Regions from separate parts of the Shewanella sp. SR1 genome, predicted to be linked through region 2. Evidence: predicted binding sites of a transcription regulator. Region 2 holds the regulator's gene; each other region holds the start of a gene.
What was found. Region 2 encodes sigma-54, which starts transcription at its own class of promoters, with help from an activator protein. Its sites were predicted from a motif close to GTTGGCACGNNNNTNGNNT; they were not measured.
Positions count from the first base shown of each region.

Region 1: the regulator sigma-54 is predicted to act here: its motif matches at 1,673-1,691, upstream of flgF (flagellar basal-body rod protein FlgF).
Region 3: the regulator sigma-54 is predicted to act here: its motif matches at 1,545-1,563, upstream of KV201_RS00590 (P-II family nitrogen regulator).
Region 4: the regulator sigma-54 is predicted to act here: its motif matches at 2,098-2,116, upstream of KV201_RS02120 (YccF domain-containing protein).

Region 1 covers NZ_JAJAEF010000006.1:100,579-103,751, forward strand. The annotation lists gene flgH (flagellar basal body L-ring protein FlgH) at 1-82, opposite strand, end outside; gene flgG (flagellar basal-body rod protein FlgG) at 94-882, opposite strand; gene flgF (flagellar basal-body rod protein FlgF) at 893-1,636, opposite strand; gene flgE (flagellar hook protein FlgE) at 1,809-3,173, opposite strand, start outside.
Region 2 covers NZ_JAJAEF010000008.1:105,862-109,034, reverse strand. The annotation lists gene rapZ (RNase adapter RapZ) at 1-202, opposite strand, end outside; gene ptsN (PTS IIA-like nitrogen regulatory protein PtsN) at 199-642, opposite strand; gene hpf (ribosome hibernation promoting factor) at 645-932, opposite strand; gene KV201_RS09725 (RNA polymerase factor sigma-54) at 961-2,439, opposite strand; gene lptB (LPS export ABC transporter ATP-binding protein) at 2,547-3,173, opposite strand, start outside.
Region 3 covers NZ_JAJAEF010000001.1:124,801-127,973, reverse strand. The annotation lists gene nrfA (ammonia-forming nitrite reductase cytochrome c552 subunit) at 1-575, shown strand, start outside; gene KV201_RS00595 (hydrolase) at 724-1,266, opposite strand; gene KV201_RS00590 (P-II family nitrogen regulator) at 1,611-1,949, shown strand; gene KV201_RS00585 (ammonium transporter) at 1,960-3,173, shown strand, end outside.
Region 4 covers NZ_JAJAEF010000002.1:51,060-54,232, forward strand. The annotation lists gene KV201_RS02110 (M14 family zinc carboxypeptidase) at 1-602, shown strand, start outside; gene KV201_RS02115 (alpha/beta fold hydrolase) at 599-1,528, shown strand; gene KV201_RS02120 (YccF domain-containing protein) at 1,601-2,008, opposite strand; gene KV201_RS02125 (1-aminocyclopropane-1-carboxylate deaminase/D-cysteine desulfhydrase) at 2,294-3,173, shown strand, end outside.

The sequences.
Region 1 (3,173 bases), on a different contig from region 2:
GATCATCCGCAAGGGGTTTCTTTTGCGTCGAGCTACAAGCTGCAAGCAATAACGCGACGGCCAACACAAGATATCTAGCCATGATGTTTGCCTCTATAAATTCTGAGTCACGTAAGACAGCATCTGATCTACCGCTGAAATCACTTTGGAGTTCATCTCGTAAATGCGCTGACTTTCGATAAGGTTCACAAGTTCTTCGGTCACGTTAACGTTAGAGGTTTCTAAGGCGCCTTGGCGAATCGCTCCCATGCCATCTAACGAAGCAGTACCTTGAATTGGCGTGCCACTCGCACCGGTTTCCGTGTATAGGTTTTGTCCCATAGGATCCAGACCCGATGGATTAATAAAATCCGTCATAGTCAACTGACCCACAACTTGGTTCTCTGCTGTACCTGGGGTTTTCACTGAAACTTCACCCTCAGCGGAAACGGTAATACTGGTCGCATTGTCAGGAATCGTGATCGCGGGTTGCAGCAAGTAGCCAGAACCTGGCGTCACAATCTGGCCCGTATCGTCTAAGGTAAACTGACCATTTCGGGTATAGGCCGCAGTACCATCGGGTAGCTGGATTTCAAAAAAGCCGGGGCCTTCAATCATCAGATCCAATGAGTTATCCGTAGTCAGCATGTTGCCTTGGGTAAACATTTTCTGTGTAGCGACGACTTTGGTACCCGCACCTATGTTTAATCCATTAGGTAACTTAGTGTTAGAAGCGCTGACACCGCCCGCTTGGTTAACTGTTTGGTAAAGCAAATCTTCAAATACTGCGCGACTTTTCTTGTAGCCCACAGTGCTGGCGTTCGCCACGTTGTTCGAGATCACCGCAATGTCAGTTTGCTGTGCGTCTAAGCCAGTTTTACTAATCCATAACGCCGGATGCATAATCTATCTCCTAACTAATACGCATTAATGAAGATGAAGCGCGATCATTTTCTTCCGCGGTTTTCATCATCTTGACTTGCAATTCAAACTGACGCTGAAGGTCAATCAAAGACACCATTTCATCGACAGGGTTTACGTTACTGCCTTCCACTGCGCCACTTTCAACCCCTACGCTAGGATCGGCAGGAGCGATATTCCCTGACACAAGCCGGAACAATCCATCCTCACCGCGCATCATCTCGGCATTACCTGGATTAACGAGTTTCAAGCGACCAACTTCTTCCACCACTTCAGCGGTAGCGCCCTGAGGTCGAACAGAAATAATGCCATCCTGAGAAATTGAAACTTTCTCGATAGGGAGCGGCAACACTATGGGACCGGCATCCCCCATAACAGGATTTCCCCTGTCATTGTGTAGTAAACCCGTAGAGTCGAAACTTAAACTACCAGCGCGGGTATAGGCTTCACTGCCATCTTTTGCCTGCACGGCAAACCAGCCGTCGCCTTTAATGGCAACATCGAGATCTCGTCCGGTCGTTTTTATTGGACCTGAGCGAAAATTTGCTGACGGAGACTCTGTCATCGCAAACACCCTTGTAGGCAATCCTTCACCGAAGGCCTGCATCGAGCGAGCTTGCGCCATATCGGATTTAAAACCGTCGGTATTAGCATTGGCTAGGTTGTTCGCACGGAGCGCCAGCTCATTCATATTTTGCTTGGCGCCACTCATGGCGACATAAAGGAATTTGTCCACAGACTGCTCCGTCAAATTTTCTACATGACAATAGCAAAGCAAGCATCGTGCCAATAAAGTTGACGTTTAATTTACTGATAGAATTGAAGAATAAGGAAATGAAGTGAATTGATAGCAGGATAAAGGCTAAGTGTTGCCACTGGCGGCAACACTTAGTTAAACAAAGTAATGATTAGCGGATTTGTAATACGGTTTGTTGCAGCGTGTTATTCACTTCAAGGGTACGAGAGTTCGCTTGGAAGTTACGCTGCGCCGAAATTAAATCGACCAGTTCAGTCGTTAAATCGATGTTCGATTGCTCTAACGCCGATGAACTGAGACTACCAAAAGTTCCACTATTGGGCTCACCCGCTAACGCAGGACCTGAAGCTAAACTGGCTTTCCACGACGTATTCCCCACTTGCGTTAAACCTTGTTCGTTAGCAAAACGAACTAAAGCAACCCGTGCTAAAGCAACGTTCGAACCGTTAGAATAGCTTGCTGTAATTAGGCCATCAGCACCAATTTCAACGTTAGTTAAACGACCAACCGTCGTACCATCTTGTTTCAATTCAGTCGCCGCAAAAGGATCTGCATATTGCGTTGGCGCATTGAACTTCACTGTTAATGCTTGAGTGCCATCCGCTCCAGCACCTAATACACCAGCTGGTTTATTACCAAGTGGCGCCGTAGTAATAACTGCAGGATTACTGTCAATATAGGCTCCAACTGAGTTAAACTTCAGCACCGCCCCCGTCCAGCCACCAGCAGTTTGCGCTGAAACACCACCACCGCCCGCAACAGGTGGCACATCTGGACTACCGTCACCATCAGTATCCACATCGTATTTACCTGCAGGGCCATTTAAATTTACAGGTTTATTATCAATAGCATAATAAGCCACCCAATTACTCTCACCATTATATGCACCGTCTTTAGGCTTCACAAAGTACGTGGTCATGATGTGGCCCTCACCGAGTGAGTCATAAATAGTCATTGAAGTGACATTGTTATAAGTTTTTGGATCGGTGTGGTCAAATAAAGCAGGATCTAGGGCTTCAGCTTTAGCATTTAAGTTCATTTGTAAAGTAACATTCTCAGTCTTTACTGAACTACCTGCAGTATCGGGAATTTGTACAGGCTTAGCCGTGGTTAAACTCACAGATGTTGAGTTGCCGTCTTTATCCACAGGGAAAGTCTGTAAATAATTACCAGCCGAATCCACCATGTAATTATTAGAATCTACTTTAAAAGCGCCTGCACGGGTGAATGCGTGATCTAATGTTCCTAATTCAGAGGACGTTACAAAGAAACCACCACCTTTGATTGCCAAGTCGAGGGAGTTATTCGTCAGTTGTAAGCTGCCTTGATGGAATTGCTGTGCCACTTGACTCGTTGCAACACCACCACCAACAGCAGTTTTAGCATTTGAAAAAATAGAATTAGCGTACACATCCGCAAATTCAGCACGGGACTCTTTAAAGCCAATGGTGTTCGCATTAGCAATGTTATTCGCCGTAGTGTTTAAATCTTTCTGCGCGGCAGCAATGCCACTCAA
Region 2 (3,173 bases):
CTAAGACCTTGTCCTGCTCAGGCATGTTACGCACGTCGACACTAATGGCGACGAGATCGTTACTGCCTTTGAGTTGCTCAAGCAAAGTGCCGATTAAGGGCAAGGGAAGGTTATCGACACAATAATAGCCGAGATCTTCGAGTACCCTTAGGGCGACAGATTTGCCTGAGCCTGAGCGGCCCGACACTATGACCAGTTTCATCCAGTGATTACCTGATAGAGTTCCGTTTCATCATGCGTCTTGCGTAATTGCTTTAATATTTGCTTGTCGCTCAGCTTTTCGGCCATGCAAGACAAGGTACTTAAGTGCTGCTGACATTGGTCTGCAGGCACCAGTAGTGCAAATAAAATATCAACAGGTTGCTTATCGATAGCATCGAATGCTATCGGCTCTTCACACTTAATGAGTATGGCAATGGGCTGATCTATATCGGCTAGTCGACCATGTGGAATGGCGATGCCGTTACCTATACCTGTGCTCCCCATCTTTTCGCGCGCCACTAGGCTTTCGAATATCTCTTGAGATGAGAGGGTCGGGTACTGGGCAGCGACTAAGTCGCTGATGAGTTCCAGTACCTTTTTCTTGCTGCCCGGAGTGGCGCAGGTAGTGCACTCCGGCCGCAGTATGGTACAAAGTTCCATTATTAGTGTTTTGTTAACTTCTCTTTGTGTTTAATAACCTGACGATCAAGCTTGTCAATCAGGGCGTCTATAGCGGCATACATGTCAGCATGCTCTGAAGTAGCAAAAACTTCACCACCGATAAGATTTATTCTCGCTTCGGCAATCTGTTGCATTTTCTCGACATTGAGCACAACGTGCACATTATTGATCTGTTCGAAATGGCGTTCAAGTTTTGAAAACTTTTCTTCTACATATGCACGTAACGATTCGGTAATTTCGACATGGTGTCCACTCAGGTTTATTTGCATAGAAACGTCCTCCGATATCCACTGTAGGTTATAAACTTTTACGCTGATTAGAAGGCGGAATGAGCATAGCCTCTCGGTACTTCGCAATGGTTCTGCGGGCTACGTTGATCCCTTGTTCTGCCAGAAGTTGTGCCATCTTACTGTCGCTTAATGGTTTTTTCTGGTTTTCCGCTGCAACCAGTTTCTTAATGAAGGCTCTGATTGCTGTGGATGAGCACTCCCCACCATCGTCAGTACCGACGTGGCTAGAGAAGAAGTATTTTAGTTCAAAAAGTCCCTTAGGGGTATGCATGTATTTCTGTGTCGTCACCCTTGAGATGGTCGACTCATGCATTTCTACCGCTTCGGCAATATCGTTCAGCACCATAGGTTTCATGGCTTCTTCACCGTATTCAAAGAAACCTTGCTGATATTGGACGATACAGTTCGCCACCTTCAACAGGGTATCATTACGGCTCTCTAAACTCTTGATAAACCATTTAGCCTCTTGCAGATGACCACGAATAAATTGGCTATCGGCTTGGCTTTTAGTGCTGCGCGCCATCGAAGCATAATGTTGATTTACATTGATTTTTGGCATGCAGTCAGGATTAAGCTCAACCACCCAACGGCCATTTTTCTTCGACACTGACACATCTGGGATGACGTATTCGTCATCGTTGGGCGTAATCAATAAACCTGGGCGGGGATTGAGGGTTTGGATAAGCGCGATGCCGTCTCTTAACTCATCCTCTTTTAATTTAGTCTTACGCATCAACAATCTAAAATCGCGGGCGGCGATCAGATCTAAATGATCTTTGATCAGCATGCGGGCGTTTTCTAGGTTGGGCGTGTCAGCGGCGAAATGCGACAGTTGGATCAACAGGCACTCGCTTAAATCGCGGGCGGCAACACCAATAGGATCAAAGTGTTGAATGCGCTTGAGTACAGCTTCGACTTCGTCGAGCTCAACCTCAGAATTGCCCATGGCTTCGAGGATTTCGTCAGTGCTTTGGGTGAGATAGCCTTGATCGTCGATGGCATCAATAATGGCGGTGGCAATGGCTAAATCGGTTTCAGAAAACGGCGTGAGGTTTTTTTGCCATTCTAAGTGTTCATACAAGCCTTCACTGGTCTCACCTTGGAAGGGCATATCGTCTTCACGACTGCCGCCGGGGCCAGAATTGGGAGAGGCGGTGAACACTTCATCCCATGTGGTGTCCATGGGGAGTTCGTCGGGCATGGACTCTTTCGTGAGCGACTCTGCCGTGTCTATGGTGGAGCTGTCTTTTTCTGGCGGCAGGGTGCTAGATTCACTGAAATCCGTATCGGATAGCGTTTGGTTTACAGGGTCTTTAGTGGCGTCGAATTGATCCTCTTCCAGCTCGAGAAGGGGATTAGAATCTAAGGCTTGCTGGATCTCTTGCTGCAGTTCTAATGACGACAGTTGCAACAGACGTATGGCCTGTTGTAATTGTGGCGTCATGGTTAACTGTTGACCCAGTTTGAGCTGGAGTGACGCTTTCATGTTACCGCTGATCCCTACGTTATTATTGTTGGATGAGGTCGCTTGTTATCATCTTGAGTGGAGTCCAATGGTGGCATAAATTGCCTGCATTGGCTCCGCTTGATTAACTATAGCCTGAATTGTTCACCTAAGTACACAGCCCTAACTTGCTGATTGTCTAAGATCTCTGCGGGTGTTCCCTCGGCAATCAAGTTTCCGTGACTCACGATATAGGCATGTTCACACACATCTAATGTCTCACGGACATTGTGGTCTGTGATCAACACGCCAAGGCCACGACTTTTGAGCTGTTCGATAATCTTTTTAATGTCGATAACCGAAATCGGATCGACACCAGCAAAGGGTTCATCGAGCAAAATGAACTTAGGATTTGCTGCTAACGCCCGCGCAATTTCGACACGGCGACGTTCACCGCCCGACAATGACATGCCTTGGCTGTCACGGATATGGGTGATGTGGAACTCTTCGAGCAGATGCTCTAGCTCTTCTTCCCTTTGCTCTTTTTTTAATTCTTTACGCGTTTGCAGCACGGCCATGATGTTGTCATGGACGGTCAGTTTACGAAAGATACTGGCTTCCTGCGGCAAGTAACCTATGCCTTTGCGGGCGCGCAGGTGCATAGGATCTGCGGTTAAATCATCATCGTCGATAAAGATGTGGCCTTTATCGCTTTTAACCAGACCAACGACCATGTAAAAGGTGGTAGTTTTACCCGCGCCGTTCGGGCCGAGTAG
Region 3 (3,173 bases), on a different contig from region 2:
CAAAAGTGACCAACGACAAGGGCCGTAAGTACACAGATCATAAAGTGGGTAACCCATTTGATCGTTTTGAAGAAACCTGCGCGACGTGCCACAGCCAAAGTAAAGAGTTCTTAGTCGGCTTGACCAACGAACGTAAAGCTAAAGTGAAAGAGCTAAAAGGCCGCGCCGAAGCGCAACTAGTGAAAGCGCACTTTGAAGCTGCGGCCGCTTGGAAAGCCGGTGCAACTGAAGCGGAAATGAAGCCCATTCTAACCGATATCCGTCATTCACAATGGCGTTGGGACTATGCGATTGCTTCACACGGCGCTGCTGCGCATGCCCCTGAAGAAGTCTTACGTATCCTAGGCACAGCGGTAGATAAAGCGGCAGATGCGCGGGTTAAGTTAGCGCAATTGTTAGCGAAGAAAAGCATCACAGATCCTATCGCGATCCCTGATATTTCTACTAAAGCCAAGGCACAAGCCGCTTTAGGTATGGACATGGAAAAAATGAATGCAGAGAAAGAAGCATTTAAGAAAGACATGTTACCTAAGTGGGATGAAGAAGCGAAAAAACGCGAAGCCACTTATAAATAGTGTTTAACAAATTGTTTTTAACCTGAGCTAACCCCTCATGTAAGCAAAAGCCCTCGCTGACTCAGCGAGGGCTTTTTTATGGGAGTGAATGTCAACGTCATGCCTGAACCAAGGGCTGTTTACTTCATTAGAGCCAAGGAGTGAATTGCTATTTGATCAGTTTTAATAATGCCCTAAAGCGCTCGCCTTGGGCTTGATGTTGTAATTCAAATAATAGCGATTCCACGTTAGTTAATAAGGCGCCTCTGGCCGTCATCATCTGAATACCCAGTTGTTTATTATCGGCACTGCGTGACGAGACGCCATCTGCGACGAGATGCACCGAATATTGCTGTTCTATAAGGTCACAACAGGTTTGATAAACACACACATGGGTTTCAATGCCCGCCAGTATGACGTGTTTGCGATCCGTCTTAGTGAGTGCCTGCGCAAACTCTTCACAGTGCCAGCCGCTAAAATGTTGCTTGGCAATGGGGGAGCCGGTTTTCTCCAGCAAGGTTTGAAGCCCTGGACTGGTTGCTCCGAGTTTATCGGGTAGCTGTTCTAACCACAGTATGGGTATTTCAAATAATTGTGCACCTTGGATTAAGGTCTGTAGTTGTTGGTGCAGCTTGTCACTGTTATCCATGATTTGTGCAAGTTTTCCCTGCACATCGACGATAACGAGAACACATTCTTCGGGTTTTAACATCGGGCCTTCCTTCTGCGCTTGATGATTGTCTTAGTGATGATCTTCGCTTTTGTCTAAGAGCTTGTGCTGTGATGCTCAGGTTTCATCTCGATTTACGCTTCCCCCAGTAGACCCCAATTTAACCTTGTTACCAATAGGCCTAAGGTCGAATAGCTGCTGCACTTAAACTGCTCACTAAAAGAGTGCGTTGCACTTGTTTGTGCTCGATCATGGTGCATTTTTAACCTTTTAAAATAACCTTGTTTAGTTAAAGTTTAAAATAATCAGTAAGTTAAATTGTTGGCCTAATGATTGAATTACCTTTGATACAAGTTAATAACAATCGCGTTTTTTTGGAGGTCAGGATGAAACTAGTCAGCGCTATCATCAAGCCATTTAAGTTGGATGATGTCCGTGAAGCTATCGCCGGAATAGGTATTGAAGGCATGACGGTGACCGAAGTTAAAGGTTTTGGCCGTCAAAAAGGGCACACAGAGTTGTATCGTGGCGCCGAGTATCAGGTGGATTTTTTGCCAAAAGTAAAACTAGAAATTGCCACTAAGGCTGAAAATCTCGACATGTTGATTGAGGCCATTACCACTGCGGCCCATACGGGGAAAATTGGCGACGGTAAGATCTTCGTCGTCGACTTAGAACAAGCTATCCGTATCCGTACGGGTGAACTCGATACAGAAGCGCTATAAGGGGCTGACAATGGAAGAATTAACAAAATTAGGCGGCACAGTCACTGAACTACGCTTTGCACTCGACACCTTTTACTTTTTGATTTCTGGTGCGTTAGTTATGTGGATGGCGGCGGGATTCGCCATGTTAGAAGCGGGTTTAGTTCGCTCTAAAAACACCACTGAAATTTTAACGAAGAACGTTGTGTTGTACGCGATTGCCTGTGTGATGTATCTGCTGGTGGGCTACAACATCATGTATGTGGATAACACTGAAGGGGGTTGGTTGCCATCGATTGGTACCTTAATCGGTTCTCAATCATCAGATGCGAGCCATGCATTAGAATCTGACTTCTTCTTCCAAGTGGTGTTTGTGGCAACGGCGATGTCAATTGTCTCTGGCGCTGTGGCGGAACGGATGAAGTTATGGGCTTTCCTGTTCTTCTCTGTGGTGATGACAGCGGTTATCTATCCAGTAGAAGGGTATTGGACTTGGGGCCAAGGTTTTATCTCTAAACTGGGCTTTGTGGACTTTGCCGGTAGCGGTATTGTGCACATGACAGGTGCGACGGCGGCGATTGCGGGTGTGTTATTGCTCGGTGCGCGTAAGGGTAAATATGGCCCTAACGGTCAAGTGAATCCTATCCCTGGCTCTAACTTGCCGATGGCAACCTTAGGTATGTTTATTCTGTGGATGGGCTGGTTTGGCTTTAACGGTGGCTCGCAATTAATGGTGTCGGATGCGGCGAATGCGAGCTCAGTGGCAAAAGTGTTTGTTAATACCAATACTGCGGCGGCGTTCGGTGCTATCTCTGCGCTGATCGTGTGTAAGATGATTTGGGGTAAAGCGGATTTAACCATGATACTCAACGGTATTTTGGCGGGTTTAGTGGCGATTACGGCAGATCCTCTTTCACCTTCACTGTTAATGGCGGGTGTGATTGGTTTAGTTGCGGGCGGCGTGGTGGTGTTCTCGATTGTGGGCTTAGATCGCATTAAGATTGACGATCCAGTGGGCGCGATTTCAGTACACGGCGTGGCTGGCTTCCTTGGTCTAATGTGTGTGCCATTATCCAACGCTGATGCGACTATTACTGGGCAGTTGACCGGTGCAGCCTTCATCTTTACTTGGGTATTCTGTTCATCCTTTGTGGTTTGGTATGTGATTAAGAAAACCATGGGGATCCGTGTGACAGAGGAAGAAGAATACAATGGTATGGATGCGTCTGATTGCGGTATCGATGC
Region 4 (3,173 bases), on a different contig from region 2:
CGTCGCGGCTGCCTTGGTATCGCGGCGTGGGGGGAATGGAGCTTGAAACCGTCGGTTTAGTTGCCTATGTACAGCAATTGCTGAGCCGCAGCACCAGTTTGATTTCCCTCGATGCTCACTCTGGCTTTGGCTTGAGTGATCATATTTGGTTCCCCTACGCCCATACGCGTACCGCCTTCGAAAATGCCAATTATATTCTTCATCTAAAACAATTATTTGAACAAAGTTATCCCCATCATGACCATTATCGGCTCGCGCCGCAGAGCCAGTTTTATCGCACCCATGGGGATATTTGGGATTACCTCTATCGCCAGCATCAAGTGGCCGATCCCCATGCTCAGGTGCCGTTTCTGCCTTTGACATTAGAGATGGGATCCTGGGCTTGGATTAAGAAAAATCCCAGACAAATATTTAATTTTGCAGGTTTTTTCAATCCGCAGAAAACACATCGTCATCACAGAATTTTACGCAGGCACACAGTGCTGATGCAATTTATGATGGAAGCGGCCTACGCCCAATCGTTAGAGCAGTTAACGCCTGAACGTTTGGCTGAACTCACTGAGTGCGCGCGGCAGTATTGGTATCGGGAGCCACAGTCATGACAACTTGGGTGTTATTGCGGGGATTAATGCGTGATCAGCGCCACTGGAATGGCTTCGATCAGCGACTGCGACAAAAGGGGCTGCGAGTACTGACACCGGATTTGCCAGGTAATGGGACGCTATCCCATGAACTAAGCCCACTTAAGATTGCTGACTATACCCATGCCGTGTGGCTGCAATTGGATGAGCAGGTACAAGATGGGGAAGCCATTTACCTTCTCGGCTTGTCTATGGGCGGTATGTTAGCGCTGGAAATGGCGCGCCAGCGACCTTGGCAGATAAGGCATGTATTTGTACTAAACAGCAGTGCGGCTAATTTATCGGCTTGGTATCAAAGATTTAATCCACTGAATGCATTGAAGGCATTTTTCTTGCGGGCTCGAGGTAAAGCCTTACATCCCATTGAGTCGACGATAGTGCGTTTAACCAGTTTTCGTCATCGGCGAGACTGCGGTTTAATTGCCGAATGGAGTGAATTTCGCCGCCAATCGTCGCCAACTATTCGTAACGCCTGGCGGCAACTGTGGGCGGCTTTTCAATATCAGTGTCCATTGACCGTGGAAGTGCCGATAAGTGTGCTCTGCGGTGACCGTGATGCGTTGGTGAGCATGGCATCGAGCAAAGCCTTGGCACAGCACTTTCACACGGATTTGATAGTATTAGCGTATTGCGGCCATGATGCGGCCATTGATGCCCCTGCAAAACTGGCACATTATCTGTTGGCAATTGTGGCGCCGACTAAGCCGCAAACTGAGGTTCAAGAGGATGATGAACCTGCCCATGCGCAATATGCCCATGCTCAATATAATTGTAACGATTTACTGGAGGAAGAAATGGCCTTTAACGAGGCGATATTTTCAGTGTGGGATGAAAAAGCGCTATCCATTCTCCACAGTAAATCATCGACAGTAAATCATCGACAGTAAATCATCGACAGTAAATCATCGACAGTAAATCATCGGCAATGAACAGCGCTAAGACGGATAACTCACTGCCGATTAGGCTTTAGCCACGACGGTTTGACCTATCGGTGTTAGGCTGAGTAACGCCAATTTAAGATGCTGTATTCCAAAGGGAATGCCGATAATTGTCACAAAACAGGCTAGGGCATGGGCTAAGTGGCCTATGGCTAACCAGATCCCAAACAGCAAGAACCAAATAATATTTCCCACCATGCCTAGGGCACCTGTGCCTAAATCGTCTCGTCCGGTTAGGTGACGACGGCTGATTTGTTCTTGGCCAAATGGCCAGAAGGTCATTTCACCGATAACAAAGCAGGCGCGGCCAAAGGGTATACCAATAATGCTGATAAAACACAGGATACCAGCGAGCCACCAAGCGAGTCCCATCACAAATCCACCGAGCACAAACCAAGCGATGTTGAATATTAAGCGTAATACTGCCATTGAAAACTCCTTATGTTACTTTTTTAGCCTTTATCGTCAGCTGTAATGAATGCTGTTAGCTTTGATAAACTGAATATATACCAATGACTAAGCGAGAAACGTGCCAATTATTTGGCTATTAATAATCAATGACTTAGATCTATCCGTTTAAGCTTTATTTGTGATTTTCACTAATTCTTCGCTAAATTGCTAATTTCTTAAGAGCAGAAGAGCAAAGGCGGCGTTACACTAGCCATTCCATCCAATGGCTTAAAAGCCTGAGTATTTAATCGTTTGAGTAGCCTGATGTTTGCAAATTCCCCCGTCGATATTTTTGCCTTTGCTGGTCGAGAAATATTTCTAAAACGTGATGATTTATTGCATCCAGCGTTTAGCGGCAATAAAGCGCGTAAATTCGGCTACTTTTTAGATCATGAGTTTATAGGCATCAACAAGGTGATAGGCCACGGCTCACCCTTAGCGAACTCTTTGTATTCCCTATCAACATTGGCCAAGATGAAAGGCTGGCAGTGTGATTTTTATGTTGACCATATTGCCAGTCAAATAGTCAAGCATCCCACGGGGAATTACGCTGCGGCATTGGCAAATGGCACCAATATTATCGACTTAAGTGAGTTAATGGCGCAAAAGCAGACGTTTACTCAGTCGCAATGCGAACCTCAGGTTTTGTTAGAGATTAATGCTAGATCTGAGCCTGCTTTGCAAACGGGTAGTGCGCGACTGAGTTGCCAAGAGTATATCGAGACTCAGGTACTCGCGAATGAGCCTACGGCGCTTTTTATCCCAGAGGGCGGTCGCTGTTCCTACGCTGAATACGGGGTAAATAGACTGGCGCAAGAAATAGTGCAATTTGCGCAGGCGAATGATTTAGTCGATTTAACGGTATTTTTACCGTCGGGGACGGGGACGACGGCGTTATTTTTAAATCAGTACTTTATTCGTCAACAAACGGCGATTCGCGTTGTGACTTGCGCTGTGGTGGGCGGCGATGATTATTTACGTTTGCAATTCTCTATGCTTAATCCAAATACTCTCGAGCATCCACAGATAGTGAATGTCGGCAAAAAATATCACTTTGGTAAACTCTACCCTGAATTCTATGCCATGTGGCAGCGCGTTTGTGCCTCAGGGATTCAATTTGAACTACTCTACGATCCCTTAGGTT